One region of the Bacillus xiamenensis genome, then DNA from elsewhere that is predicted to be linked to it. Evidence: predicted binding sites of a transcription regulator. Region 1 holds the regulator's gene; each other region holds the start of a gene.

The links. Region 1 encodes LexA, which represses DNA repair genes until DNA is damaged. Its sites were predicted from a motif close to CGAACATATGTTCG; they were not measured.
Region 2: a site for LexA is predicted at 4,886-4,899, ahead of ruvA (Holliday junction branch migration protein RuvA). Genes of this name have one in related genera too.
Region 3: a site for LexA is predicted at 8,246-8,259, ahead of BK049_RS16415 (DNA polymerase IV). Genes of this name have one in related genera too.

Annotation. Positions count from the first base shown of each region.
Region 1 covers NZ_CP017786.1:3,549,976-3,560,498, forward strand. The annotation lists gene sspO (small acid-soluble spore protein O) at 1-49, shown strand, start outside; gene BK049_RS18150 (small acid-soluble spore protein P) at 67-213, shown strand; gene BK049_RS18155 (Hsp20/alpha crystallin family protein) at 316-705, shown strand; gene BK049_RS18160 (DUF2621 domain-containing protein) at 965-1,393, shown strand; gene BK049_RS18165 (CcdC family protein) at 1,415-1,897, opposite strand; gene BK049_RS18170 (cytochrome c biogenesis CcdA family protein) at 1,992-2,699, opposite strand; gene BK049_RS18175 (aspartyl-phosphate phosphatase Spo0E family protein) at 2,908-3,081, shown strand; gene BK049_RS18180 (YneF family protein) at 3,345-3,563, opposite strand; gene sirA (sporulation inhibitor of replication protein SirA) at 3,648-4,094, opposite strand; gene tkt (transketolase) at 4,293-6,296, opposite strand; gene BK049_RS18195 (DUF896 domain-containing protein) at 6,484-6,714, opposite strand; gene BK049_RS18200 (YneB family resolvase-like protein) at 6,784-7,431, opposite strand; gene yneA (cell division suppressor protein YneA) at 7,449-7,760, opposite strand; gene lexA (transcriptional repressor LexA) at 7,920-8,540, shown strand; gene BK049_RS18215 (hypothetical protein) at 8,587-9,036, opposite strand; gene BK049_RS18220 (IseA DL-endopeptidase inhibitor family protein) at 9,333-9,875, shown strand; gene BK049_RS18225 (STAS domain-containing protein) at 9,908-10,523, opposite strand, start outside.
Region 2 covers NZ_CP017786.1:2,926,707-2,937,229, forward strand. The annotation lists gene nadA (quinolinate synthase NadA) at 1-609, shown strand, start outside; gene safA (SafA/ExsA family spore coat assembly protein) at 741-1,910, shown strand; gene BK049_RS14880 (YhcN/YlaJ family sporulation lipoprotein) at 2,044-2,664, shown strand; partial or broken gene BK049_RS14885 (LysE family transporter) at 2,713-3,087, opposite strand; gene BK049_RS14890 (hypothetical protein) at 3,214-3,396, shown strand; gene BK049_RS14895 (serine/threonine protein kinase) at 3,432-4,076, opposite strand; gene BK049_RS14900 (BofC C-terminal domain-containing protein) at 4,314-4,814, shown strand; gene ruvA (Holliday junction branch migration protein RuvA) at 4,963-5,568, shown strand; gene ruvB (Holliday junction branch migration DNA helicase RuvB) at 5,580-6,584, shown strand; gene BK049_RS14915 (DUF2905 domain-containing protein) at 6,577-6,777, shown strand; gene queA (tRNA preQ1(34) S-adenosylmethionine ribosyltransferase-isomerase QueA) at 6,812-7,840, shown strand; gene tgt (tRNA guanosine(34) transglycosylase Tgt) at 7,868-9,013, shown strand; gene yajC (preprotein translocase subunit YajC) at 9,061-9,327, shown strand; gene BK049_RS14935 (TIGR04086 family membrane protein) at 9,380-9,757, opposite strand; gene BK049_RS14940 (DUF421 domain-containing protein) at 9,923-10,523, shown strand, end outside.
Region 3 covers NZ_CP017786.1:3,208,578-3,219,100, forward strand. The annotation lists gene proC (pyrroline-5-carboxylate reductase) at 1-442, opposite strand, end outside; T-box leader at 484-696, opposite strand; gene BK049_RS16385 (MBL fold metallo-hydrolase) at 867-1,817, shown strand; gene BK049_RS16390 (SDR family NAD(P)-dependent oxidoreductase) at 1,830-2,606, shown strand; gene BK049_RS16395 (CoA-disulfide reductase) at 2,659-3,987, opposite strand; gene coaA (type I pantothenate kinase) at 4,175-5,134, shown strand; gene BK049_RS16405 (MDR family MFS transporter) at 5,167-6,402, opposite strand; gene BK049_RS16410 (YolD-like family protein) at 6,638-6,982, opposite strand; gene BK049_RS16415 (DNA polymerase IV) at 6,998-8,230, opposite strand; gene BK049_RS16420 (YfmQ family protein) at 8,372-8,821, opposite strand; gene BK049_RS16425 (GNAT family N-acetyltransferase) at 9,035-9,589, shown strand; gene BK049_RS16430 (GNAT family N-acetyltransferase) at 9,586-10,523, shown strand, end outside.

The DNA.
Region 1 (10,523 bases):
AACAGAAGAACAAAGACAAAATAATAAAAAACGTAAAAAGAACCAATAAAGAAAGGAGCAAGGATAATGACGAATAAAAACACGGGGAAAGACATCCGTCAAAACTCGCCTAAGGAGCATCAAGGCGGACAGCCAGAGCCATTATCAGGGAGTAAAAAAGTTAAGAACCGCAACCATACAAGACAAAAGCACAATTCACATCATGATATGTAACCATTCTCCTCTCATCCCGTGACCAAACGGGATGTTTTAGGTTTTTCACACATTTCAGAGTTCATCATATGATTTATTATGAGATGTGATGGAGGAGTGTATATGGAGAATGAAAAACAGTCGAATTCCTCTGATTTTATTGAAATAGATGATTGGCTTCGTGTATTAATGGATGATCCATTTGCCTGGTATGATGAACAGCTGCCAATAGACCTTTATGAAACAAGCCGTGATTATATCATTGAGATCGATCTCTCCACCCTGTCGATCACTGATTTAAAACTGACCTTCGCAGGATATGAGCTCACACTTGTTTATTTGATTGATAAACAAGAGCAGCCCATTGAAAAAAGTGTCATGCTCCCTTTTTATTTGAATGACAAGGACATTGACACCGATTACGAAAACCGAATCATATCAATCAAAATTAAAAAATATTCACACCGTCAACACGGGGCATTTTCCTTTCAAATGCCGCACTTCAATCATTAAGAGCCCGCCTGCATTCAGGTGGGCTCTCTCCCGTTCGTTTCAAGTCAATACCTTTTGCGAACCACCATGGCCAAATAGTAGAGTCGCTATACGATACTATATTCTTTTTCTATTAAAGGGTTTGGGTCATTCTAGTAAATGGGCGCTTATTCATAAAAAGAGGCATTTATAGCGAAAGCATACATACATTTTTGTTATTTTCTTCTATCATCTCTTCATGTAAAATAAGATAGAGATAAGGGGTATAAGGAGTGAGAACATGTTAAGCGGCTGGTTTTTGTGGTTCATTTTATTTTGGGGTACGGTCATGATCGGATTACTAGCAATCGGTGGCTTTTTTATGTTTCGCAAATTTTTAAAACGATTGCCGAAGGAAGATGGGAAATCAGAGCTTGATTGGCAGGACGAATATATTCAAAAGAGCCTTCACCTATGGCGAGATGAAGACAAACAGCTATTAAATGAGCTGGTATTACCTGTTCCAGAGCTTTTTAGAGATGTTGCCAAAGAAAAAATCGCCGGTAAAATTGGCGAGCTGGCACTTAAAGAACAGGCTGCCAGCATTAACCTAGATTTAATCATTCGCGGCTATATTATGGCTACACCAAAGCGAGATCATAAATTTCTACTAAAGCGCCTTCAAGAAAAAAAGATCGACCATTCGCCCTACGAGTCCTTATTAAAATAACCTCCTTTTAAAAAAGGAGGTTTAATTCATTTGGACCTGCTGCGGATCTAATTGTTTAGACAGCTTTCTAAACGACAAATACATAGCAACCCGCCAAGGTACAATCATGCCAAAGGCTAGAATCCAAAACATTCCGCTTAGTGCGCCATAATCAATGGAAGAGCTTAAGATCGTCTTCATACCGATACGAAGGACAAGAAGTCCAATGAGAATAAACACAAATGCTTTTGAACGCTTCAAATAGATTTCATTGCCTCTAATTTCAAATTTTGATGTTTTGATTAAAAAGATGGAAAAAAACATCCCTACTGTAATCGCCTCTAAAAATTCAGCTCCAGTTACTCGAAACATAGGCACAAAAAACATCAGTGCGCCAGTGCTCATGAATATAGGAGGTAATATAATTTTTTTCGCGGTTGCAGGTTTTGCAGATGATTTAATGCGAATAAACATGACGGCTACCGCCATACATACCGCAACTATAGAAGAAATTATGATCATCATATCAAATCATTCCTTTATTCTTTAAGGTCAGCCTATGTATAATATACTCCAATTGACGAAAAAAAACCATTCGCCGCGACTGTAGAAAACGATTTCAAAATCCTTTAAATCCACCAAAAAGGGAGGAGAATATAATGATGATCCATGTCAGAAGATCAAAGAATAGCATGACCCCTACTACGATCATAATAATCCCGCCAATTCTCATGATAAGCTGCTGACGCTTTCTGATCCAAGCCATTTTTGTGATGAAAAAGGAAAGAACAAAAAAAGGGATAGCAAAACCTAACACATACGCAATCATATAGGTCACAGCGGACTCCGGTTTGTTGCTGGCAAGTGTGATGACAGCCGATAAAATTGGGCCGGTACAAGGTGTCCATCCAGCAGCAAAACCCATTCCGATGAGAATCGATCCAAAAAAACCAGCCGGGCGATGTTTAAACTGCATCCTCTTTTCTCCCATCAGGAAAGAAGGCTGAAATACACCAAGAATCATAAAACCAAAGAAAATAATGAGGATGGCTCCAACTTGACGAATCGCTTCATGATATTCATAAAAAAACTTCCCAACAAACGATGTCCCAAAGCCAATGGCAATAAAAATGATAGAAAACCCTATTAAAAAGAATAATGTATGAAGCAGACTTCTTCTTCTCAACATCACCTTCTCAGATTTCACTTCATCTATACTTACGCCTGTAATATATGATAAAAAGGCTGGATAAAGCGGCAGACAGCACGGTGAGATAAAAGAAAGAAACCCTGCTCCAAAAGCTAAAAAGTAATTCAAATCTGACAAAAGAACACCCCCTTCTTACAATATACAATAAGAGATGACAAAATCATTTCATTTTTTTTACATCATCTGAATAAAGATGGTCTATTCTCTTAAAACCTTATATACTTTAATTTGACATCAAGATACCAAACCCTTTAAATTTGAAAATAAACCTTAAAATGGATATAATAGAACCGATTCTTTTTATCAAGATTTGCATGAAAGGAACATGACTTTGGTAAAAACATCATTATTAACTCAAATCGAAGAAAAAAGAGAAGAGCTGATGAAAGTGGTCCTGCATAATGGGATGACATCGACAGTAACGATCGAACATAGCCAGCAGCTAGATCATCTCCTCTTACAATATCAACGACACTTACATTCAAATTCAGCCAACTAATCATACCTCATGATATAAAAGATGCCGCACGTTTTAGAAAAGTTGATATGTGTGACAATAAACGAAAACCTCTGATTACAGGGGTTTTTTGTTTTTTGACTGACAGATGATGCCTAACGCCAAAATAAAAACCACCTTCCCTGCTTTATACATGCAAGTACAGTGGTTTTAATTGTCTGATGAAGGTAGCTTCAATAAAGAAAAGACATAGCTTGTCCATTCTTTATGACCATGTTCCATCTATGATCATAATATCGTACGTATTATTTCGCTTGGTTGTTCATGGCTTTCATCATTTGATTGATTTTCTTTTGGGACGGTTTCATGCCCATTTGCATCATCATCATTCGAAGCATTTGTTCATTAATTGGTGGATTCTTTTTCAAGTAGCTCATCATATACTTCCGAGCAATAAAGAATCCGAGTGCAACTCCTGCAAGCAGTGCAACAACGCCTACAAGGATGACAACCCATAAATCCATAATTCTTCCTCCTTCATGTTGTCTCGTATAAAGTGTACTAAACAAAAGGCTATTATACAACATTTCACGTTCAATTTTATTTTTTTAAACAAAATTCCTCACTTTTACCGGATTGAGCCACCCGTGCTTCTTTGAGCCAAAGTCCATAGCCAGAAAGCAAGGACTAATTTTTCTCAGTACTTCAAAAAACACCGCCTCCGCCTCATAACTGCCGGTAGCAGACATTTGAATATAACGGTCTTTAATGATGAATGCAGCCGTTCCTTTTCCATCTGGCAGCGTTGCACTATAAATCGAGCCTATTTGTGTATAGTGAATGTTCGTTAAATTGTTCATTAAACGCTGATGCATATGAAAAGCAGGGATTCGTTTCGTTACGTAATCCACTTGCTTAACAAGCATGACTAACTCGTCATCACTGCGGTTTGTCCAGTGCAACGATTCAAACAAATGAAACAAAATAGATTCTCTGCCAAAATAATGATGAGCAAACTCATCCTCAATCCAATAAATATAATAATGGCGTTCCATGTCTATCCCTTCCTTTCACATTTCGTCAATCTCGCTTATTGCTTGTATTATACAAAAATGTGAAAGAAAGAATTGTCTATATATGAAGCAAGAACAAACTAGTTTTGTCAAAAAAACAAGAAAAAAGAAAAAAGTTTGCAGAGCGTATAGAAAAGCTCTGCAAACTGGGTGCAAAAAAGCATGATGCTTGGAGATTGATTACTTATTGAGCTTTGCTTTCACACGGCTAACCACGTTGCTGACAGTAAATCCGTATTTCTCAATAATGGTTTCACCTGGTGCTGAAGCGCCAAATTTATCAATTGCAATCACGTCGCCATCAAGGCCAGTGTAACGTTCCCAGCCAAGTGAAGCACCCATTTCTATTGCAATACGTGCTCTCACTGCTTTAGGAAGGACTGACTCTTTGTATTCATCTGACTGCTCATCAAAGCGATCCCATGCAGGAAGACTCACAACAGAAGCGCGGATGCCTTCTTTTTCAAGTGCCTTTTGCGCTTCAATTGCTAAACCTACTTCAGATCCTGAAGCAAGTAGAAGTGCCTCAGGCTGTGCATCAGCGGCTTCAACGACAACATATCCGCCCTTTTCTACTCCTTCATATGCCTTCTCTGGTGCTTGGTCAATCGTTGGAAGGTTTTGACGAGTAAGAACTAGTGCTGTCGGTTTATTTGTTGAAGATACAGCAATTTTCCATGCTGCTGCTGTTTCGTTTCCATCAGCTGGACGAATAACAGAAAGGTTAGGCATCGCACGTAATGATGCAAGCTGTTCAACCGGCTCATGCGTTGGTCCATCTTCTCCAACCGCAATGCTGTCATGCGTAAAGACGTAAGTGACAGGAAGTCCCATTAATGCAGCAAGACGAATGGCTGGTCTTAAGTAGTCTGAGAAAACAAAGAATGTTCCGCCGAATACACGGAGACCGCCGTGAAGTGCCATACCGTTTAGCGCAGCACCCATTGCGAATTCTCTGACACCAAACCAAATGTTTCTTCCAGCATAATTCTCTCTGCCAAAGTCACCTGTATCTTTAATTGTTGTTTTATTTGATCCTGCAAGGTCAGCAGATCCACCAATAAAGAATGGGACTTGCTTCGCAATGCCATTTAATACCTCGCCAGAAGAAGCACGAGAGGCAAGGCTTGAACCTGCTTCATAAACAGGAATCTCTTGATCCCAATTCTCAGGAAGCTTTCCTTCAATCGCAAGTTTCAGCTGAGCTGCTAGTTCCGGATATTCTTTTTCATATTGCTCAAACAGTTCATTCCACGCTGCTTCTTTTTTCTGGCCAGCGTCTTTCACTGCTGTTTTGAAATGATCGTACACTTCAGAAGGTACATGGAAATCTTCTTCAAACGTCCAAGAATAGGCTTCCTTCGTTAGCTTCGCTTCCTCACTGCCAAGCGGTGCACCATGCACTCCAGACGTTCCCGCACGGTTTGGAGATCCGAAACCGATTGTTGTCTTCACTTCAATCAGTGTAGGCTTGTCTGTACTTTGTTTGGCTTTTTCAATCGCGGCCGTCACTTCTTCGATGTTATTGCCGTCTTTGACGTAAAGAACTTCCCAGTTCATGGCTTCAAAACGATTCTTCACATTTTCAGAGAAAGAACGATCTAGGTCGCCATCTAATGAAATGTCGTTTGAATCATAAAGAACAATTAAACGGCCTAAGCCTAAATGACCAGCAAGTGAAGCGGCTTCAGAGGAAATCCCCTCCATTAAGTCTCCATCTCCGCAAATGCTGTATGTATAGTGATCCACAACATTAAAGTTGTCTTTGTTATACGTTTCTGCAAGATGTCTTTCTGCAAGTGCCATTCCAACAGCCATTGCAATCCCTTGTCCTAAAGGACCTGTTGTCGCATCTACGCCCTCTGTGTGTCCAAATTCAGGATGTCCAGGTGTCTTGCTGCCCCATTGACGGAATTGTTTTAAATCTTCAATACTTAGGTTGTATCCGCTTAAATGAAGCATGCTGTATAAAAGCATAGAACCATGTCCCGCAGATAACACAAAACGGTCTCTGTTAAACCAATTTGGATTTTGCGGACTTACGTTTAAGTGATTCGTCCATAAAGCGTATGCCATTGGTGCAGCACCCATAGGCATTCCAGGGTGACCGGAATTCGCTTTTTCAATCGCGTCTATGGAGAGAGTACGTATTGTTGCAATAGATTTCAATTCAATCGTTTCCATATAAATCCCCTTCCGTATCTTGTGTACACCATTATCATAAATCTACTGTCCTTTTTTCACAACTATTTCACGCTGAAAAAGAAGGATTTTGTCACATTTAGTTTATCGATCACCTAAAAACTTATGCAAATATGAAAAAAGATGAGAATCTTTTTCCCATCTTTTCAAAAATCAAGAAATCATCACCTTAATGAAGATTACGATCTCTTTCTCTCTTTAATTTTTCTGGTGTAACATCGTTTCCTTCTGGATCAACGATTTTTACGGTTTTGAGTGTATTTTTCATAGAAGAACGAAAAGCTTTTAAATATTCCTCTCTTAAATGCTTTTGCTCTGTTTTTTCAGCGTCCGACAAACCGGCTTCTTTTGACTTTTTTGAAAGTGCATTTATTCTTGCAAGCTGTTCTTTAGAAATCATGACAAACTCCTTTAAAGCATTTTCCCTACATACTACTAAATATCATTCATTTTTACAACAATTCACGCTTCACGTCGTCATTCCTTTTTCGTATTCTTGATACCTTCTATGCACGGTTGCTTTTGATATGTCAAAACCAAGTGCCTGTAGTGTCACTGCAATTTCAGCGAATGTCATTTTGTTTTTTCTTAATCGAACAATTTCTGATATCGGTACTTCAATACGCTCGCGGCCAGGTGCCTGATCTTGGTGTTTCAAATTCAGTTCAGGCTGATATCCGCGCTCAATAGCCTTTTTCATCCCCCGCTTAATTTTCAGGTTATGAATTCTCCGCTGGTATTCTTCCACAACGCCTACAATTTCAATGACCATCTCATCTGCTTCTGAAAGCTCAAGCTCTCCTCTATGAAAAACGCTATACACCTTGACCTTCTCTTTAAAAAGACAATGAAGAAGTGCGATTTTCGCCTGCCCTCTTCCAAGGCGTGTCTCATCTTGAATGAGAACAGCATCTATTGCTTGTTCTTTCAGTGCAGCAAGCATGTCAAAAACACCATCACGATCAAGATCATATCCGCTTGCTTTTTCTTTAATGACTTTGACCACATTCATCTTATGTAAAGCAGCTAAAGCCAGCAGTTCTTCTTCTTGTCTTTTCAGCGAGGTTTCCTGTTCTTCTTTAACAGTGCTCACTCTCGCATAAATCAATGCGTTCATGTCTTCAATCGGCCTTTCTACTGTACTGTTGCAAGTTGATATACAACCGGGTGCTCTTTTTTGACTGGAATCACAAGAATGTCCCCAGGCTGGATGTCAGTTGAAGCAAGATCATTGTGTTCAGTTACCCAGTCAATAAAAGCATTTTTATCGATTGATTTGCTGTCACTCACTTGATCAGCTAATCCCCAAAGAGTATCACCTGATTGAACCTCTATTTTAACATATTGATTTGAATCATTATGGCTTGTGACCGCAATAAGTGAGAGAAATATACCAACGATGAACGAGAATAGCCCAATAAAAATAATCGATTCCTTTAACCTCATAATGTCATCTCTCCTAACAGAATATGTGTTCGCTCTTTCTATCACTCATTATAGATACGAACAAACGTTTCTGTCAAACGTTTTTTTCGAACCTATGTTTGTACTGTTAGGAAAAACATGCTATAATTTCTTTAAAATTGACGTTTTGAGGTGCAAAAGATGACGAAGCTATCAAAAAGACAACTCGATATCCTGACATTCATCAAAGAAGAAGTAAAAAGCAAGGGCTATCCCCCATCCGTTCGTGAAATTGGTGAAGCTGTTGGTCTAGCATCTAGCTCAACCGTCCATGGACACTTAGCTAGACTAGAAACAAAAGGTCTAATTAGAAGAGACCCAACGAAGCCTAGAGCGATAGAAGTACTAGATGAAGAAGAAATGAATATTCCAAAGAGCGCTGTAATGAACGTCCCAGTCATCGGAAAAGTCACAGCAGGCCTGCCTATTACGGCTGTTGAGAATGTAGAAGAATACTTCCCTCTTCCAGAAACTTTTGCAGCACCAGATGAACAAGTATTTATGCTTGAAATTATGGGAGAAAGTATGATTGATGCAGGTATTTTGGACAAGGACTATGTCATTGTGCGTCAGCAAAGTACCGCCAACAATGGCGATATTGTCGTGGCTATGACAGAGGAAGATGAAGCAACAGTGAAACGTTTTTATAAAGAAGATACGCACTTTAGATTACAGCCCGAGAACCCTTCAATGGAACCAATTATTTTACAGAATGTGAGTATACTAGGTAAAGTGATTGGCGTATTTAGAAACATTCATTAAAAAAAGCCGGTATTTCATCAACTGCTGATGAGAACCGGCTTTCTTTTTATGAGCAAGAGTAAGCAAGAATACTTGAGCTTGGGAAGGAACCAAATGTAAAGTTTGGCCAGATAAAGCCTGTTGTACGGCCAAAAGGTTGCGAGGAAATGACATACATTAAAAATACTTGGCCGTTTCTAAGGAATACAATGGTCCATCTTCTATTACATCCCGCCGCAAATTGAACAGTTTGCGGGCCCCCGCCTACACTTTGTCCTGCAATAAGCGGCTGCATACTTTGGGGCTGAGAGACTGCTTGCTGATACTGCGAGATGATATGCTGCGGCGGAGCTGGCGGAATGGATTGCCCGCCTGAACCTTGCCCTGGCCCAGTCCCTCCTCCTCCGATTGGTAAGCCGGGAAATCCTCCAACTTGAGGAATAGGAAACGACGGCAAGCTTTGTACCTGCCGATCATATGAGTTCCCATTCCACACACCTTCATATGGATTATACATACTAAACACCACTTTCTTAGACATTCATCACGACAGTATATGTCATACATAAAAAAAGAGTGTCGAGGATTCAAATCGAAATCTTTCCAAAAGACGTTTTGTTCTTCTTTAGAACGGTTATATAATAATGAGCCATAAAAAATAAGAAAATGAAAACTTTATGTCTCCCTCAAACGTTATATAAGTAGAAAGAAAAGAAATAAAAAAACATTTTTGTTTCACTCTTGTAATATCGATGTAATTATTGTAACATTTGTAACATAAGAAGTTTTCATTGAGAAAAGGAGGCAATCGCCTTGAAAAAATTATTTGTTTTATTAACCGCTATTATGCTGATGATCTCTTTACAAACAACAACACTAGCCGCTTCCAAAAAAACTGCCACTCTGACAAATAAAGAAGCGTTACATATTGCCCTTGATGCAAGAGAACACTTTTGGAGTGCTATGTCAGGCTACAATATTAATGAACATTCAGATTACAAATTAAAATCATTTACTTATAAAGACATGACTTACAACTACCTGTCTAAAACATTAGATACAAAGAAAAAATTAAACGACTATCTATCTCAAGTTTTCACAAAAGAAGCCATCACTTATGGTTTAAAAGACTATCAGTTCATTGTTCATAATGGTAAAATGGCTGTTCCAGTCGGTGACGGAGACAACATGCTCGATTGGGATAAGGCAACACCAAAACTTGTGTCTAAGAAAAATACAATCCGCACATACGAATTCACAGTCCCAACCCTTGATGGTCGCACAGTAAAACGCACTGTCACTTATGAAAAAGTAGAAAATAATTGGAAAGTAACAAAAATTGATGCTGTGATCTAAAGAAAACCAGGCCCTTTTAACAGGCCTGGTTTTTATATTGGTGAAAATTCGGTCATCTGGTTTAAGGCGTGAGCAAGTGATGATGCCGTTTGAAATTCATTAAAAGGAAGTCCGAGCTGCACAGCTGTTTGAGCAATTTCTGGTCTGATGCCCGAAATAGTCGTTTCAACCCCGATTAACCGCAGTGACGTGACAAGATCAAAAATTTGATGTGCGACCATTGTATCAATAATAACGACACCAGATAAATCAATGCACAAATGCTGAACACCTTTTTGCGAACATTGTTTTAATGTGTTTTCTAATATGATCTTTGCTCTTGCTGTGTCAATGTCACCTACTAAAGGCAAAAGGGCAATATGGCTTTTTAACACAATCACAGGAGAACTCAGCTCATAAATCATTTCTCTTTGTGCAACGAGCTTTTTGGTTGTATTTTTCACATATTGTTGGATGAACACATGAATGGACATGTTAAACGCCTCGGATATTAAATCATACCAATAAAAGATTCGGTCAATATCAATATCACCTTGATACTGTTTAATAAATTTTTTTAAATAATGAAGGACCACTCTTTGATTGGACATATATTCTCTGACGACATAATCTAATGGCGTATTTAAATGCTTCGGGTCACTTGCTAAG
Region 2 (10,523 bases), 620 kb from region 1:
AAAGTACTGGAGTGGGCGCTCACGCAAAAAGAGCGGATTCTTTTTCTCCCTGACCAGCATTTAGGGCGTAATACGGCCTATGATTTAGGGATTCCGCTAGAAGAAATGGCTGTCTGGGATCAAATAGAAGAAAAGCTCATCACTGATCATCCGCTTCATCGGATCAAAATGATTTTATGGAAAGGGCACTGCTCCGTTCATGAGAAATTTACCATTCGGAATATTGAAGAAACGCGAAAAAGAGATCGTGACATTCAAATCCTTGTCCATCCAGAGTGCATGCATGAGGTGGTAAAGGCTTCTGATCTAGCTGGTTCAACAAAATTTATTATTGACACAATCAAGCAGGCGCCAGCAGGAAGCAAGTGGGCCATAGGGACAGAAATGAATTTAGTGAAACGCATCATAGACCAGCATCCTGACAAACAAATTGAATCACTCAACCCAGATATGTGTCCATGTTTAACCATGAACCGTATTGATCTGCCTCATTTGTTATGGGCACTAGAAAGCATTGAAAAGGGTGAGCCTGTCGGTTTGATTCAGGTCAATGAAGACATGACCAAAGACGCTTTGCTTGCATTAAATAAAATGCTCACCATTCAATAATGAATCAGCCCCTCCTATGAGAAAACAAGTTTTTATCATATTGGCTTGTAAATAGGCATAAATTTATGTTGAAACATATTGTACTTCTGACATAACCGCTACGTTCACGTTTTGCATAGGAGGGGAAAACGTTGAAAATTCATATTGTGCAAAAAGGAGACTCCCTTTGGAAAATTTCAAAGAAGTACGGAGTCGACTTTCAAGAATTGAAAAAACTTAATTCACAGCTCAGTAATCCAGATTTGATCATGCCTGGAATGAAAATCAAAATTCCATCTAGTGGTGTTCCCGTGAAAACCGATCATCACAAAGCAAAAGAAATGCCAAAAGCGAAAGAACACCCGTATGTAAAAGAAAAGCCAAAGGATGTCGTGCAAGTTCAAGATACGAAGCCGAAGGAAAAGCCAAATGAACCAGTACCTTATGTGCCGCCAGTTCCAAAGATCGAGCAGCCAGTTTTTCCGCAAGTCGATGTGAACTATTATCAGACCAATCTCTACCAGCCATTCTCGCCTCCTCCCAAAAAAGAACATCATGAGAAAAAAGATCACGTACATGAGAAAAAGGACCACAAAGATCACAAGGATCATTTTCATCATGAAAATAAGGGTCATTTAAAAGAAGACGTGGCAAAGGGATATGATCCATTCATTCATATTCCACATCAAAAAGAGGAGGGAAAAGATATGGAGCATAGCAATTACCCAAACCTTCCTAATTTCCCGCAAATGCCGAATGTTGGAGGGGCAGCCGTAGGAGGGATGGCTGAAAATAAAGAGCATCAGCATCAGCATCATCATGATCCATATGATCCTTATTATGGTCATGGTCATTACATGCCGGCGATGTATCCATACCCGCAGCAAATGGTGCCGGCTTCTCCTATTTTACCGGGATCTGGTCTTTGTTATCCGGTTCAGCCGTATTATCATCATCATATGATGCCGTATCCTTACCCAGCTCAGCCGTATTATCCTGCGTATCAAGCGCCAGCCTATTACGGTGAAAATCATGAGCATCATGCAAACGACGGGCATCACTGGCACCACCATATGCATCCAAATGCAGGCGCAAATGCGAACGCCAATCAAGGCTTTTATCCAAACGCTTCAAATGAAGCATATGGTAAGGAAGACTGCGGATGTGATGATGGCATGAAGCACCATCATCAGCCATGGCCTGGACATTATCCAACTCCTGTTCCTTATGGTCAAATGGGCGCTTATCCAGCTCAGCCTTACATGCAGCCGTATCCTAATCAATCTGTATTCGCAAGACCAGAAGAAGACGAAGAAGATTAATGACAGAAGGGACGATCTCAATCGTTCCTTTTTTTGCTTATAAATGACAGCTTGTTTTTCTCCTTAACTGTACATCCTAAAACAGAGCCTGTTTCGTGCTCATAAGATTCAATTTGTACAGGGGGTTTTTCGTTTGAGACAAAAATGGCAAAAAACAATCGCATTAGTGCTTCTTCCTATTGGATTAACTGCTTGTGGTACAAATCACAATGCTGGTGTAGATACACGTCATAATCAATCAGGTCAGCCGGTTGGTTACCATTCAAATCAGCGGACAGCAAACAACGGCCAAGATCATCAAGGACCAGTTGCTGAGCTCATGGACGGAATGAACGGAAGAAATACAACGAATGTTGATTATCGTTCACGTCCTACACAGGATCAAGTGAGAATGCCGCTTACTGGTGGAGATGGACGCTACAGTCATGGAGATATGAACTATCATAACCAAATGTCGTTCTCTGGCTACGATAAACAAGAGAACATTCAGCGTTCAAGAAAAATCGCCAACCGAGTGAACAAAATGAACCATGTGACAGATTCACAAGTCATGGTGACGGATGAAAATGTGTATATTGCTCTCAAAACAGATGGGCGCTTGACGTCAGAGGGTGTATCACAAGTAGAAGAAGCAGCGACTCGTTATGCGGATGGAAGAGCTGTCCAAGTCATTAAAGATGAAGGAGCATTTACACGCTTCAGAGATATGAGAAGAACACAATTTGAAACAGGCCAAACAGGCATGACCCGATAGTTTGAGGAATCAAAAAGGCTAAAGTTCATCACGAACTTTAGCCTTTTCTTAAAAATAAACCTTAATCCCTATATAAAATTCGTAAAAGAAATAACAGCCAAATCCGAGTAATAAAATACCAGCAATCATGGATGTCCACTTGATCATCGTGCGATTCATCACTTTTCTCGTTAAGGATACAATCGTGAGAAGACCGATGTCATGAAGAAGAATCCCTGCCAGAATGCCGGCGGCAGCCAATATAAATTCAGATGAATCTGTTTTTGTATAAGCATCTGCCAGTACAGCGCCAAACACAGATACCCAGAAGACAAGGTTTCCAGGGGATACCGCTACAAGCAGCCCGTTTCGGAATGTTTTTGCGAATGATTTATTCACTTTTTCTCCTGCTACATGAATGTCTTGCTCCGCATTTTTGTGCGATTTTAAACAACATTTAAACTTCTTGTGTTTAGAAGGAAAGAAGCAGGGGAAACGAGTTAAATAGAGAATGAATGAAAGGAGCTGACCGGTTCGGTTAGCGAACAAGACAGAGTGGAAGGTGATCTTATGATGAAAGTATTTAAGGTAACATTTCATATGAACAATGGGGAAGTGCTTGATTTCGAGCTGAAACGTCCAGCTACCTATGATGTGTATAAAAAAATCGAGGAAGCCAATCATTGGTTTAAGCTAAACGACGACATCATTAACTTATTGAATGTAAATAGCATCCATGTAGAAACAGAATAAAACAGAAAAGCCGCTCTTCATTCGAGCGGCTTTCATTATGCAGAGAAATCATTTCGGTTGTTCAGCTGACCCCGGGACAGCCAGTTCTTTTTATATAAATAGGCGATCACTTCAAGCCATAGACGAGGCGCTTTTTTAGGGAAAAAGGGCTTTTGATAATAGACATAAGCGGCTTTTAAATCATCCCACTGATGACATGTTTTCGTTTGCGTGAAGCGGGCAACGTCAATAACCTTGACGCGTCCTTCTTTTGTTAAAATTAGATTTCGTAGATGGATATCAGAAGGATTTAATCCCTTCTCGCGTGCTTCCTCTAACGCATCATCTACCTGTTCAATCATTTGTTTATTGATGGGAATTCCCTTTGTCAGGCATTCATAGAATGTATGGCCTTTAATATATTCCATTAAAATATATCGATCCCCAGATTCATAAATCTCAGGATAGTATGAGGAACCGGAAAGTTTTGCGTATATCGCAGCCTCTTTGCGGGCAATGTTTTCATAAGAAGGAAAAAAGACTTTTAACGCCATGTTCTTGCCGTCTTTTTTGTATGAAAATACATAGGCACTTCTTCCTTTGCCGCACAGCTCAAGCTCTGCCGGTTTGAAGGCGAGCTTATTAAAACGTTTTTCTTCATGATACTGAATCGACTCGGCTAATCTTTTGACATCTGACATTGACTTCACCTTCTTTGGTTTCAGTTTATGCGGCTGAAAAACGAATGATGAAAAAACCGTGTCATTCGGTAGAACAGGGTTGTATAAAACATAACATTTACGAATGAAGGATACAATGAAAGAGTCTTCATATGTGTCAGGTTTATCGATTTGGTTAATGTTTAGAAAAATGGGTCAAACTACATATGTCATGCATCGATCTCATGTTCTAAAGAGGTGTAAATAGTGAAAGTGAAGATGAAATATTTCGTTACAGGACTTATCATGACAAGTGTGCTTTTTTTCGCTGCGGATATGGAAGCAAAAGAACACTTGCAAAAAGAGTCAAAAACCATCAACGTTCAGCTTGAAAAAGTCTATCTAGACGGCGATGTGAGCATTGAAAGACACCAAGCATCATTAGAAGACAAAGATACATTTTGGGCGCAGTATAAAGGCTGGACATTGGTAGAACAGCGAGAGGATTTTGCCCTTTTTAGAAAGCAAATTGATGATATATCCCCATTAAGTAAAGCAAATGGATATATTGGATTATCTGAGGATGGTTTGATTTCTACGTTTCATGGAAGGCCTGACGGCTGGGCGGAGCCTATTCATCTCTTTTTTCAAATTGATACGTCCCGTTTAGAAAGCCATGTGGAGGAGCAGCTTGAGCAAGGCATTCCGTTTCGAACAAAAGATGAATTTGAGCATGTGCTTGAAGTCATGAAACCTTACCGACATGAAAGATCCTTTTAATGATGTGACAGCTTGCTGGTGTGATGACCGCAAGCTGTTTTTCGTGGGTTACATCGTAAAGACGGACTGAGCGAACGTATGTTAACTTTTATTGCGGTTTTCTCTTCGATTTATGTTACAATGGAGAACAGTCAAAGAGGTGAAAACGGTGATAGAGTTTGTAAAAGGGACCATTGATTATGTGTGCCCGCAATATGTTGTCATTGAAAACGGCGGCGTGGGATATCAAGTCTATACCCCAAACCCGTTTATCTATCAAGTAACAAAACAAGAAACGATTTATACGTATCATTACATAAAGGAAGACGCGTTTTCGTTATATGGATTCCAAACACGAGAAGAAAAAGCGTTGTTCACAAAACTGTTAAATGTCACAGGGATTGGACCAAAAGGCGCGCTTGCGATCCTTGCTTCCGGTGATCCTGGCGCTGTCATTTCAGCGATAGAACGTGAGGATGAAGCTTTTCTCATTAAATTCCCTGGTGTTGGCAAAAAAACAGCACGTCAGATCATTCTGGATCTAAAAGGAAAGCTCGCAGATGTGGTGCCAGAAATGATTGGAAACTTATTTACCCACGAGGATCATATTCAGGTCGAAACGCAGCAAACTGCATTAGATGAAGCGCTTGAGGCTTTAAGTGTCCTTGGATACGGTGATCGCGAAATCAAAAAGGTTCTCCCTTTATTAAAAGAAGAAAAGAATCTCACAACCGATCAATATGTGAAAAAAGCTTTACAAAAAATGTTGAAATAGGGTGATGTCTCATGGATGAACGGCTCGTCTCAACTGAAGCAGACAACCATGAATCAGCCATTGAGCAAAGTCTGCGGCCACAGACGCTTAGCCAATATATTGGCCAGCAAAAAGTAAAAGATAATCTTAGCGTGTTTATTGAAGCTGCCCGAATGCGGCAGGAAACGCTGGATCACGTCCTTTTATATGGACCGCCTGGACTCGGAAAAACAACGCTAGCGTCGATTATTGCCAACGAAATGAATGTTCAGCTGCGTACAACGTCTGGACCTGCCATTGAGCGTCCTGGAGATTTGGCGGCGATCTTGACATCTCTTGAACCTGGCGATGTTCTGTTTATTGATGAAATTCATCGCTTGCAGCGCTCAATAGAGGAAGTGCTATACCCAGCGATGGAGGATTTTTGTCTAGATATCGTGATTGGAAAAGGAGATACAGCACGCTCTGTCCGGCTTGACTTACCGCCATTTACTCTTGTAGGGGCAACGACCCGTGTCGGGCTTTTAACAGCGCCGCTTCGTGACAGGTTTGGGGTACATGCAAGATTGGAATACTATGAGCAAAGAGATTTGGCTGACATTGTGGTAAGAACAGCCGAGTTGTTTGAGATTGGGATCGACATTCGCTCAGCTGAAGAGATTGCAAGACGATCTAGAGGAACGCCGAGGGTCGCCAATCGGCTGCTCAGAAGAGTAAGAGATTTTGCGCAGGTGCTTGGAAATCATGCCATCACACAAGACATTGCAGAAGATGCCCTTGAGCGTCTGCAAGTTGACAGGCTTGGACTCGATCATATCGATCACAAGCTGCTTTTAAGTATGATCGAAAAATTTAGAGGCGGTCCTGTTGGACTTGATACGATCTCAGCGACAATTGGAGAAGAATCACATACGATTGAAGATGTGTACGAACCGTATTTACTGCAAATTGGTTTCTTGCAAAGAACACCAAGAGGGCGGGTCGTCACAAGAGAAGCGTATGAACATTTTCATATGGAGGTTCCGATTCGTGACTGAATTCCCTAAAATGTTGATGATTTTAGGTGGTGTCCTTTTTGCCGCAGGTTTAGTATTTCAATTGGTTGGGAAGCTGCCAGGTGATATTTTTGTGAAAAAAGGAAACGTAACGTTCTTTTTTCCCGTTATTACATGCATTGTCATTAGCATCGTACTAACCATTTTACTCAATGTCTTTGGACGGATGAAATAACGTTAACTAGTTAACTACAGAATAGGTGAAGGAAATGAAGCTAGAACTATTTGATTTTGATTTACCAGAAAGATTGATTGCGCAAGTCCCGCTTGAAAAACGAGACGCATCAAGACTGATGGTCTTAAATAAACAAACGGGTGCGATCACACATGATACATTTTCACAAATCACAGATTATTTTCAAAAGGGAGATTGTCTCGTTTTAAACAATACACGCGTTTTACCTGCGCGTCTGTTTGGGACGAAAGAGGATACAGGTGCCAAAGTTGAGCTTCTTCTTTTAAAGCAAGAAGAAGGAGACAAATGGGAAACGCTCGTAAAACCAGCAAAACGTGTGAAAAAAGGAACGGTCGTTACGTTTGGTGATGGACGGCTAAAAGCGGTGTGTACAGAGGAACTGGAGCATGGCGGAAGAAAAGTCGAGTTTCAGTATACAGGCATTTTTTATGAAGTGCTTGAATCTCTAGGAGAAATGCCGCTACCTCCATATATTAAAGAGCAGCTTGATGATCGTGAGCGCTATCAAACAGTATACTCGAAAGAGGTTGGTTCAGCTGCTGCTCCTACTGCTGGCCTTCACTTTACAACCGAGCTGCTGGATGCGCTAAAAGCAAAAGGTGTGCATATTGCTTTTATCACCTTGCACGTGGGGCTTGGTACATTTCGTCCGGTCAGTACTGAACGCATCGAAGAACATGAAATGCACGCAGAATTTTATGAAATGAATGAAGAAACGGCTGAAGAGCTTAATCGCGTGCGCAAAGAAGGCGGGCGGATTATTTCAGTCGGAACAACATCGACAAGAACACTTGAAACCATTGCAAGTGCCTATGATGGTGAATTCAAAGCGTCAAGCGGATGGACGTCGATCTTTATTTATCCAGGCTATACATTTAAGGCCATTGATGGCATGATTACGAATTTCCATCTGCCGAAATCGTCATTAATTATGCTTGTCAGTGCATTAGCTGGACGAGAGCACGTCCTAAAAGCGTATAATGAGGCTGTAAAAGAGGAATACCGATTCTTCAGCTTTGGCGATGCCATGCTGATTCAATAACATCAACAAAGACAGGAGGGCTCATTTTTGTCGCAATTACCGATACGTTATGAGTTCATTAAATCATGCAAACAAACAGGGGCACGTCTTGGGCGCGTTCATACACCGCACGGCTCCTTTGAAACACCTGTATTTATGCCAGTTGGTACGCTGGCTACAGTGAAAACAATGGCGCCTGAAGAATTAAAAGCAATGGATGCAGGCATCATTTTAAGCAATACGTACCATCTATGGCTCCGCCCGGGGCATGACATTGTCAAAGAAGCAGGCGGCCTGCACAAATTTATGAACTGGGATCGAGCGATTCTAACAGATTCAGGCGGCTTTCAGGTATTTTCTTTGAGTGAATTTAGAAAAATTGAAGAAGAAGGCGTTCACTTCCGAAATCACTTAAACGGAGATAAGCTGTTCCTATCTCCTGAAAAAGCGATGGAGATTCAAAATGCACTCGGCTCTGATATTATGATGGCGTTTGACGAATGCCCTCCATACCCAGCAGAATACGATTACATGAAACGTTCTGTAGAACGGACAAGCAGATGGGCAGAGCGCTGCTTAACAGCGCACCAGCGTCCAGAGGATCAAGGTCTGTTTGGCATTGTCCAAGGCGGAGAATACGAAGAGCTTCGTAAACAAAGTGCAAAAGATCTTGTTTCACTTGATTTCCCAGGCTACGCAATTGGCGGCTTATCTGTTGGTGAACCAAAAGATGTGATGAACCGTGTGCTAGAGTTCACCACACCATTTTTACCGGCAGACAAGCCAAGGTACTTAATGGGTGTCGGTTCACCAGATTCATTAATTGACGGTGCCATTCGCGGTGTCGATATGTTTGACTGTGTACTGCCGACGAGAATTGCAAGAAACGGCACGCTGATGACAAGTGAAGGACGCCTTGTGGTGAAAAATGCAAAATATGAGCGTGATTTCAGACCAATTGATGAGAACTGTGACTGCTACACATGTAAAAACTACACACGCGCCTATATTAGACATTTAATCCGTACAAATGAGACGTTCGGAATTCGATTAACAACTTATCATAATCTTCATTTTCTGTTAAAATTAATGGAGCAAGTGAGAGAAGCTATCCGTGAGGATCGTTTAGGTGATTTTAGAGAAGAGTTTTTTGAGCGGTATGGCTTTAACAAACCGAATGCGAAAAACTTTTAACGCATAAACGAAAAGCTTTACAATGATTTAGAAAGGGGTGAGATAGAATGGATGGTGGTATGGGTTCAATCATTATGATTGTTGTCATGTTTGCTGTGCTTTATTTCTTGTTAATTCGTCCACAGCAAAAGCAACAAAAAGCTGTGCGTCAAATGCAGCAATCTTTATCAAAAGGCGATAAAATCGTCACAATCGGCGGCTTACACGGTGAAATCGACTCAATTGATGAATCAAAAGTGGTCATCAAAACAAGCGAAAACAACCGTTTAACTTTCGACCGTCGTGCTATTAGAGAATTAGCTGACAAAGGCTAATCCTCCAATACATAGCCATAAAAAAGAGAGAGCGGATCACACCGCTCTTTTTTTATTTGCCTCGAAGATTGACGCCAATCATTCCCCCTAGCATACAAATCCCCAAAAAGGCCGCATGATAGATGAATTGTCCTGGCGAAAAGGTTTCTCCAAACCCTAAATATTGAAATAAAAATACAGTGAGAGAAAAGATAAAAGAGGTGATGGCGCCTATGAGCCAGCCCCGCTCCTTTGCTTTTCCACCAGAAATGATTCCTCCTAGAAGAAGTGCCGCAAAGGACAATATCATAATCATCCATTTAAACGATGATTCCTGCATACTCGTAAAGGTAAGCATAAGTGACACAAGTAAGCTTGTCACAATCATCACGACAAAAATAGCAATTAAGCCGGATAAAATGCCTTTTCCTATTTGTTTCGTTTCCTGCATGTGATTCGTCTCCTCTCCAATTGACCGAAGCTTGTCTTTTACTAAAATGTATTCACGTTGAAGAAAAAATAGACATGTTTCTCACGATAAAAACAGAGGCTCTCTTTTCTACATAAATAAAGTGTTTTGACACAAGCTATGGTGGATAAGGAGGGTTTACATCATATGCAGGACATCTTAATTATCTCCATGAGAACGATCATTTTATATTTTCTTATTTGGTTTATCTTTCGTTTAATGGGCAAAAGGGAGATTGGAGAACTGAGTATTTTAGATCTTGTCATTTTTATGATGATCGCTGAAATTGCGGTGCTGGCCATAGAAGAAGTAGAGGATCATATGTTACATACGGTATGGCCGATCCTGCTGTTAACCTTCATTCAAATCACCCTTGCCTATCTTTCATTAAAGTTTCAAGGTGTTCGGCGCTTTCTTGACGGCAAGCCGGCCTTGCTCATTATAAACGGGAAAATAGACGAGGGTGCGATGAGAAAACAGCGTTACAATTTTGACGATTTGCTCATTCAATTAAGAGAAAATAACATAGATAGTATTCAGGATGTCTCGTACGCCATCTTAGAGCCTTCAGGAAAGCTTGCCGTTGTTGAAAAAGAAAACAAGCGCACACATGCAGCGCTTGAGCTTCCTCTTATTGCAGACGGTGTGGTTCAGCATGATCATCTCAAGCAGATCAACCATGATGAACAGTGGCTGAGAAAGGAGCTTGCCAAAAGAGGCTATGATCACATCGAACAAATCTCCTACT
Region 3 (10,523 bases), 340 kb from region 1:
CAACCGCCTTTTTCTTTTGTGCCTCTGTGACTTCATCACTTACGGCAATGCCGGTTGCAGATTGCTGAATCGCCGCTGAAGTATTTGGCATAGCGCGAACCACCGCCGTTTTCCCGCCGGCATAATGTTGAATGGTTTCAATAGAAATACCCGCCAAAATAGAAACGATCAGCTGTCCATTCAAATGAGGACGTACATCAGCAATCCCGCTTTCCGCATCTTTTGGTTTTAAAGCAAACACCAAAATATCAGCTTCATCATAAATAAAGGAACGGGAGAAGTCTGTTTTGACTCCATAACGTGTCTTTAATTCATCTAATCGTTTTTTGTTTGATTTATTTGTGACAATGATATCTTCATTTGACATCATGCCGCTTTTTAATAACCCTTTGATCATAGACTCGGCCATCGAGCCTGCACCGATAAATCCAATTTTACTCATCAGCTGCTCCTCCTTGTAGAAAATAAAAAAACCTCTCGTCTGCAAAGGACGAAAGGTTTTTTCGCGGTACCACCCTCAATTAGCATGCAATCATGCATACTCAGCTCTAGTCCCTTAACGCGGGAAACGTTTAGGTTTGCCTAACAGCTCAAAGGGCAGGTTCAGCAAATAAGAGGATGGTGAAGTCTTACAGCCGGCGGACTTCACTCTCTTGCATCATTATTTTGCTTACTAATCCTTGTCATCGCGCATCATATATTTGTTGTTCATTATGCAACGATGGACAAGTTTGTGTCAATAGGGGAGATAGAAAAAAATTGACTATCCAAACCGCATGACAGTCTGCCCTTTGCAAGATACAATGAATAAAGAAGCGTAAATGGTGATGATCCATGAGTCAAAAAGCAGGAGATGACGTATAAAAGTGAAAGAAGAAATCATTCAATTATCCATTCCTACACCGTTTGCTGTGGGGGATGTCCATGCATATGTATTAAAAGGTGACGCGGTGACCTTAGTGGATTGCGGGCCAATGACACAAGAAGCGCAGCATGCCTTTGTTACGCAATTAAAGGAACATCATTTATCAATAGACGATATTGATCAAGTGGTTTTGACACATCATCATGCAGATCATGTCGGTCTTTTAGATCTGATGAAACCTCATGTCCGTGTGATCGGACATGAGCTGAATGAGCCCTATATTAGTCAGGATTCAGCGTTTAAACAGCGCCAAATCATTTTTATGGATGATTTTTTTCAGCAGTTAGGTGTGCCGCTTCGTCAAAGTGAGTGTGAAAGAATCGTGAAGCAGTCCTATACATATTCTTGTACTGCGCATGTTCATGACGTCATAAGGGAAGGCGATCGTTTGAAGGGGCATGATCACTTCCTAGTCATGGAGACCCCAGGACATGCACAGTCTCATCTTTCTTTTTTAGATGAATTAACAGGGAACTTCATTGGTGGCGATCTACTGCTCACGACCATTTCTTCAAATCCATTAATGGAGGCGCCGGTGAAAGGAAAAGAACGTCAAAAATCGCTGCTTCAATATAAAGCATCGCTCAAGCGGTTATTGCAGTTGCCAATCAAGACAATTTATCCAGGTCATGGTCAGCTGATCACATCTCATCATGAATTGATCGAAGAAAGATTTAAGAAACAAGAGAAACGGGCAAATACGATGTATCAGCTGCTCAAACGAAAAGAAATGACGGCCTTTCATCTTTGCCGCAAGCTATTTCCAGTGTTGTATGAAGAAGCCCTATTTTTAACGATGTCCGAGACAGTAGGTCAGCTCGATGTGCTCTTAGCGGCTGGACAAATTGAAGAAGTGCAAAAAGACGGAACCCTCTATTACCGGGCGAACTAAGGAGTGAAACGTATGGGAAGATTAACAGGAAAGAGAATATGGATTACAGGTGCATCTGGCGGTATTGGTGAAAAGATGGCGTATTTGGCAGCCGCCCAAGGAGCAGAAATCATGATTTCCGCACGACGACTTGAAAAGCTCACGGATGTGAAAGAAAAGATTATGAGCGCTGGCGGGGTGTGTCACATCGTAGAGCTTGATGTCAGTCAGTTTGAGGACATTGATCGAGCCTATCAAGAAGTGGGTGCTGTTGATATTTTGGTCAACAATGCCGGCTTTGGGGTATTTGATCTTGTAGAGGATGCATCCATTGAGGAAATGGTGTCAATGTTTGAGGTCAATGTATTTGGTTTAATTGCCTGCACGAAAAAGGTCATTCCAGAGATGAAACAAAGGGGACAGGGACATATTATCAATATCGCGTCTCAGGCAGGGAAAATTGCCACCCCTAAATCAGCGATCTATTCGGCATCTAAGCATGCTGTTCTCGGATTTTCAAACAGCCTTAGAATGGAGCTCGCAGACTGCGGGATTCACGTTACGACGGTGAACCCAGGGCCGATTGCCACAGACTTCTTTACCATTGCAGATCGCAGCGGTGAATATGTGAAAAACGTGGATTTTATGATGCTTAGTGCTGACAAGGTGGCAGGAAAGGTCGTGTCAGCCATGATGACGAAAAAAAGAGAGATTAATTTACCAGGCTGGATGAATGCTGGCAGTAAGCTGTATCAATTATTCCCATTTTTATTTGAAAAAGCAGCACGTAAAGCGATGATGAAAAAATAACAAAAAAAGAAACCGGTCACAGCTGGTTTCTTTTTTGATTTTTAAGTGGTTTTTATGTTCGTCTTGCCGCTTGCTGAAGCGGGTCCCATACACTGTTAAAAGGCGGTGCATAGCTAATATCTAAATCTTCAAGATCTGTCACCGTCAGCCCCTGGTAAAGAGCAGCTGCCATGACATCAATGCGTTTATCTACACCGTCTTGACCAATAATTTGGGCGCCGAGCAAGGTATGGTCATCGCTTCTATAAATCAATTTCACTTTCATTTTCTGCGCATGTGGGTAATAGCCAGCGTGATCTGTACTGTCGATGGTCATCGTAGAGAAAGGAATATTCGCTTCCTTTGCTTCTTTCTCTGATAGGCCCGTTCGTCCTGCTGTCATGTTCATGAATTTCATCACCGCTGTTCCAGTTACGCCTTGAAACGCCCGGTTGGTTCCAGTCATATGAAAGCCTGCGATTCTTCCTTGTTTGTTCGCTGTTGTGCCAAGCGGAATATAATCCAGTTCTTTCTTCAAACGATGATAGGTCGCTGCGCAGTCACCGGCTGCATAAATGTCTTTTACATTGGTCTGCATGTATTCATTCACAACAACTGCACCATTTTGTAGACGATTAATTCCTGTGCTGTCTAAAAAGGATGTTTGCGGAGTGACACCAACGGCGATGATGACCATGTCTGTTTCAATGGTCTGTTTGTCTGTTTGAACAGCTGTTACATATGTCTTGCCCTTTAATTTTTGCACTGTTTCACCAAGTACCACGTGAATGCCTTGATTGTCCGCTTCTTCTTTCAGATATTTTGCCATATCGGGATCAAAGCCTGGACCAAGTGTTTTACCCCGCTGAATGATATGAACGTCTTTTCCCAGCGCTTTTAAATTTTCAGCCATTTCTAAACCGATATATCCTCCACCAATGATCGTGATATGTGTGACGTCTTTTTTTAGATTGTTTAAAATAGACAAGGCATGCGGGATTGTTTTTAATACGTGAACACCTTCTAATGAATGGGTGTTTAGATCAAGTGTGACGGGGCTTGCTCCCGTTGCGATCAAGAGCCGGTCATAGCTTTCTGTAAATGGCTCTTTTGTTTTTGTGTGAAGACCTGACACCGTTTTTTTCTTCGGGTCAATCGAGGTCACTTCGTGTAAGCCTCTAGCATCAATTCCATATTTGTCACGAAAGGTTTCGGCGCTGCGTGCGATGAGTTTCCTGTGATGATCAATGAGACCGCCGATCAAGTAGGGGAGTCCGCACTGTCCATATGAGAAAATCTCTCCTTTTTCAAAAGCAACAATGTGTGCGTCTGGATCCTCTCTATATATTTGCATAGCGCAGCTCATTCCTGCTGCATCTCCGCCAATCATCACATATTTCATTTGGTGTGCTCCCTTCTATCTATCAAACTGCATACTCTTATTTACCCTCATTTTCCTTTATTTAATGCTTTTTTTCGCAAAAGAAGCAAACTTTCGTTGAAAAATAAAGACAGCGCCTTCATTTTAAGCTACAATCGGATTATCGTCTTTTTGGTTATGAGTTTAGTGAAGATTGGTGGGAAAGATTTTGACTGACGAACGGCTTGATTTTAATACACTATATACACGCCATACGAGAGAGGCCTGGGCCGCTCTTGGAGAATATATGCCGGTATCTGTTTCAGAAGAAGAAGTGAGAGCGCTTCAAGGATTAAACGACTACTTATCGCTAGAAGAAGTTCGAGATATTTACATACCGCTTATTCGTTTTCTGACATTACATGTCTTTGCAGAAAAACAAAAAAATCAGCATGTGAATGCTTTTTTAAACTACCCGCACCATGCCAAAATTCCCTTTTTAATTGGGATTGCTGGAAGTGTGGCTGTTGGGAAAAGCACGACTGCACGTATCATTGAAACACTTTTATCAAGGCTTGGAGATGGGCTGAAGGTGAGTCTCGTAACAACGGATGGCTTTTTGTATCCTCAAAAAGAGTTAAAGGATCGAGGACTGATGGAAAAGAAAGGATTCCCAGAAAGCTATGATGTCAAAGCGCTTCTTTCGTTTTTAAATGAACTGAAATCAGGTAAACAAACTGTGCATGCACCTGTGTATTCACATCTTACCTATGACCGGCTGGAAGGGGTTTACGAAACAGTGGAGGATGCAGATATTGTCATCATTGAAGGAATCAATGTGCTGCAATCCCCAGCGCTGGATGATCTGAAGGATGAACCACGCGTGTTTGTATCCGATTTCTTTGATTTTTCGATTTATGTGGACGCCGCTGAAACACAAATTCAATCTTGGTATAAAGAGCGGTTTCGCTTGTTGCGGGAAACAGCCTTCCAAGACCCTGAATCCTTCTTTCATCAATACAAGGATTTGACGGATGAAGAAGCGGATCAGATGGCAAGTACGATTTGGAATACAGTGAACCGGCCGAACTTATATGAAAATATTTTGCCGACAAAGTATCGGGCTGACCTCATATTAAAAAAAGGCGACCAGCATAAGGTGGAGGAGATTGCTATCCGCCGGGTATAAAGATCAACCGCTCACACAAGAGAGCGGTTTTTTTAATGACCTCCGCTTACTTTCACAGCCACGGCAGCGGCCGTTCGTTTTTTTAGGCGGTAGTATCCGATGAGTAAGAACGGGACGCCTGCAACGGTGACAATCGCCAAGACTGAAAAAATGGAAAGGGGATGGGCTGCGCCAAATAAGTCAATACACAATCCTCCGGCAAACGGTCCGACGACGCTGCCGAGCTGAGAAAACCCCATTGCGCCGAAGTACGATCCTTTCACTTCAGGTTTGGCAATATTGTCCACAAAAAGATCCATCATCGCAAATAGCAGAACTTCACCAATCGTAAACACGACAATGATGAGAGCAAGCGCACCAAGACTTTGTGAAAAAGCAATGGCAAACAAACTGCCTGCTAGAAGAATATTCCCAGTAGTCAACGACAAAATGGTCGAGTAGCGCTTGGCGATCATAATCAGCGGGTACTGAACGACAATGACAACAACTGCGTTTAAGGATAAAAGATACCCAAATAGCTTAGGGCCATCCTCAATCATAGGGGATGCCGATAAATATTGAGGCAGTGTTGAGCTTAGATGTGAATATCCGAACGAACATAAAGTCACACCGATGAGGATGATGCTAAAGACCGTATCTTTCTGGATAATAGAAAGGGCTTTTTTGACACTGATTTGTTTGGTGTTTTCTGGAGCAGCAACGGGATGCTTTTGAAATTGCCATGCCAGCGTGAATCCGTATAAAAAGTAAATGAAGGCAGCAACGAGAAATGGAAATGTTGTTTTTGATGACCCGAGATATAAACCAAGCAGCGGGCCGAAGATGACACCAATGTTAATGGCCGTATACCGTAAATTAAAGACAAACAACCGAATGCTTGCGGGGGTCACATCTGATAAGAGCGCCTTAGATGTTGGCTCAAACAGCGCCCGGCACAGTCCATTTAAAGCATTCATAAAAAAGAAGACCCAAATGGCATCTGCAAACGCGAAGCCAACAAAGACAAGTGTCCAACCAAAGATGGATAAAAGCATCACCTTTTTTCTGCCGATTCGGTCAGAAATATAGCCGCCATAAAAGCTCGCAACGATCCCAATAAGAGAGCTGACGGCAATGATTAACCCAGCTGAAGAGGCTGAGGCGCCTTTGACTTGTGTCAAATAAACGGCCAAAAAAGGAATGCTCATGGACGTCGCCATTCGGCCAAATATCGTGCCGATGATGATCGTCCAACTAAGTGGATGTAAAGTGCGTAAATTATTTTTCATGCTGCGTCTCCCCTGCGTTTGTAAGATGTTCCAATCATACATGAAAAATTGTGCAAATTAAATACACAATTTGATGGAGGAGACATCCGTCATATGGCAGAGAAGCTCGAATCCCCCAGTGAATGGGAGAGGATATGTCGTGCTGCTGGTGCATAAAAACCTTGATGAGCAAGGGCTTTGTAGGAAAGGGAAGCGGACAATGCTCCACTGATTCGTCTGCTCATTTTACGAGAAATCAATCGAGATCAATGGCGATAATTTGCTCTAAGGAAAGGCTTAGCACATCTTCGTCATTCACCATTTTCATGCGCCGCGTTTCATAATGAATGGCTTTGACCCAGCCCCAAAACTGTGCTTTCATGCCTGATGCGACATACGTCACGCAAATCGCTTGATCCTCTGTAATAGACTGTGTGATCAAAAAATTCATTTCCTCTAGCTGATCGGAGCTGAGCGGAAGAGACGTGTATTCCTGTTTCTTTCGTTTTTGAGCAAGAAGCTGCTCCCGGTGCTCTGGCAGCATCATTCGGCTTGATTCCCACATGATGTTGTATCCAGGTGTTAATTTATTGGGATTCATGGTTGTTCGCCTCCGTTATTTGTAATGCCCGCCAATTTTTTCGGCGCGGTGATATGCCTGGCCAGCACTTGTCAGTGACGAAGCATGCAGTAGTGCCGCAGGTCCATACTTCAAATGGATCGCATCAAATACTTTGCTGAGTCGATCTTTCTTCAAATGGTGATCAAATAAAGTCAGCTGATAGTGGCTGTCAGGCCGCAGCTGTGAGAGGGTGATACCTACACTGCGAATGGGCTGACCATCCCAGTGCTGCTGGCATAGCTGAATCGCAGCCTCTGCAATATCTGTGCCGTACTGTGTAGGTGAATGAAGCTTGATTTGTCGATGAAATCCTGTTGGATGTGAAAAATCAGCTCCTCTTACACCAACAGACACCGTTTGACCAAGATAATGCTTAAAACGTGCCCGTCTAGCCACTTCCTCACTCAATTCAAGAAGAGCGACTTTGATGTCCTCAAAAGACGCGTAATCATGGGGAAGGGTCATATGATGTCCAACGGCTTTTTGCTGATCATGTGTGTGAATAGTGACTGGTGAGGGATCGTGTCCTAAAGCTGTTCGCTGCAGGAGCTCCCCATTGATTCCCCAGCGTTTTTTTAACCGGTCCAACGGATAAGCAGCAAGTGTCCCAATGGTACTAATGCCCATTCGTTTTAAATGATGTTCCATTCGTTTGCCAACGCCAAATAATTTCCCAATCGGGAGCGGCCATAAATCAGCAGCAACTCGGTCGGCACTCAGTTCATAGATGCCGGATGTGTTTTTTTTGGCAAAATGGTCACAGGCCATTTTAGCGAGCACTTTGTTAGGGCCGATGCCCACACGTGCGTAAATGCCAGTCTGGTTCATAATCGTTGTTTGTATATGTTGAGCGATCTCGCGCGGAGAGCCGAATAGTGTAAGACTGCCTGTAATATCAAGAAACTGTTCATCAATGGAATATGGCTCGACAAGGTCTGTGTATTGTTCAAGCAGTTCTGTAATCATGACAGAGACATCGAGATAGCGCTGCATACGTGGACGTACAACCACTGCTTCAGGACATTTCTCCTGTGCTTCCCATAACCTTGATGCATTTTGTACGCCACGTTTCTTAGCGAGAGGGCAGGCTGCCAGGACGACTCCGCTTCTTCGCTCTGGATCTCCAGAGACAATGAGCGGCACATTCTCTAAATGAGGCGCCTCCACCTTTTCTACTGATGCATAAAATGACTGCATATCCACAAGCAGAATCGCTCGTTCATTCATTGTACTTCACCTCTTAGAACATATGTTCTATATCTATTGTAAACAACATGAGGTGAAATTCATACTGGTAAATCATTCAAAAGCTGTCCATACAAAAAAGACGAAGTGATTAACACTTCGTCTCGTCTGCTGCAACGATTGTTAAGCATGTGCCAGGCTGTGGAAAGTTTGGAGCGGTTCAGAACGCAAACGGTAAGCCGTAAGCTTTTTCTTTGGCTTATGTGTAAACTGCCGAACCACGTCCACATGGTCATCATAATGGAACAGATAAAGGGTGACATCGTGCTTACCAAGCTTTGTTTGCATCGTAAGCGGCGCCGGCCCTTCATTTGGATGAAGAAAACGCTCCTCATCACCAGGATAAATATAGTAGCGTTCAATAAAGATCGCGTCATTAAAGTGTTGAATGACTTCAGATGCTCGCTGCTCATCAAGCGAACGACCTTGAAAAGTAATATTTGTTTGCTCACTTGTTACTTTTGCATGAACCGCATAACGACTCAGCAGGCGTTCGACCACACCAGAAGGCAGCGAGGTGACAAGCAGCTTTAAAAGACTAAACACAACAAGTGAAATAACAACCCAAACCAACATGATCATCTCCAATAAACATTTGTCACATTTCCTATAGGGTTCATCTTAACATAACCAAAGAAAGAAACTTTCGCACAAAAAGTGAACTTTTTGAAATAAGTGTGAAGATTTAAAAGGAGATGGCGGCTGAAAGACGAAGAACCAACAAAGTTAAACTGAAAAAAGGCTGGCACACTGTCTTTACAACCATCTGATCAGACAGGTAGACTATTGAAACAATCTCTTTTTTGTGAAAAAAACGATTCGAATAAGAAAAGACAAAATGAGAAAAGGGGCGAGGCCATCATGATACGCCAAGTGAAGCCGTCGGATTTTTACGCAGTCACATCCGTCATCCAAAGCTGGTGGGGAGGCAGAGATTTGCGTGCAAAATTGCCAAAGCTATTTTTTGAACATTTCCAGCAAACAAGTTTTGTCGTCGTCGAAAAAGGAGAACTGATCGGTTTTTTAGTTGGTTTTTTATCGCAATCTCATCCGGATGAAGCCTATATTCATTTTGTTGGCGTACATCCCGATCACCGTAAATTAAAAATAGGCAAAATCCTCTATCAAGCTTTTTATGAAGCGGCTGAAAAGGAAGGGAGAACAACGATTAAGGCCGTCACAGCTCCTGTTAATAAAGTCTCCATTGCTTACCATACAAAACTCGGTTTTCAGATAGAAAAGGGAGATAAAACAGTAGATGGCATCTCTGTCTTTTCAGATTACGATGGAATTCATGAAGACCGTGTGTTATTTATGAAGAAGCTGGAGGTGAAAAAATGATCATCCAGCTGGATCAAAAAAATAAGGAACAAGCAAAACAGATATTACACATCCAATTGGCCGCATATCAGATGGAGGCAGAGCAAATTGGCTATCAAGATTTACCGCCCTTAAAAGAAATAGTTAAAGATGTAATGGATGCAAATGAGATATTCATAGGGTTTGAAAAAGAAGGCTCTTTGTTAGGGATCGCTTCATATGAAATGCATGAGGACCGGGTCGTTCTCAGCCGGTTAGCTGTGCATCCTCATGGTGTCCATCAAGGGATTGGAACAGAGTTGATGCAGGCTATTATCGAGCATCATCTGCCAATCGAGCTCACAACGGCGGAAGCAAATAGACCAGCGATCCGGCTCTATGAAAAACTCGGGTTTAAACAAACGGCCCGTTTGCAAGTAGAAAACAATCTCATGTTAATAAAGATGGAACGTTCAATGCTTCGGAAGGTGGAAGTGGTTGAATATGAAACGAGCTGGCAAGAACAATTTCATCATGAGCTAGACAAACTGAAGAAGGCAGTGGGTGACAACTGGGGAGATGGTCACCATATTGGCAGTACGTCGATTAAAGGAATGGCCGCAAAGCCTATTATTGATATTCTGCTAGAGGTGAAACAGATCAGCAAGTTAGATGAATGCAGTCATCTGTTTAGTGAGCTTGGTTATGAACCGCTAGGAGAAAACGGACTCAAAGGAAGACGTTTTTTTAGAAAAGGCGGCTTACAGCGATCACATCACATTCACGCCTATGAAGCTGGACATGAGGATGTAAAAAGACATTTAGTGTTCCGTGATTATTTAAGAGCAGCACCAGGTCGTGCCAAGGACTATGCAGACAAAAAGCGCCAATTAGCGAAAGCACACCCAGAGGATATGGCAAGCTATATAAACGGAAAAAATGCGATCATTAAAGAAATTGAGCAAGAGGCGTTCAA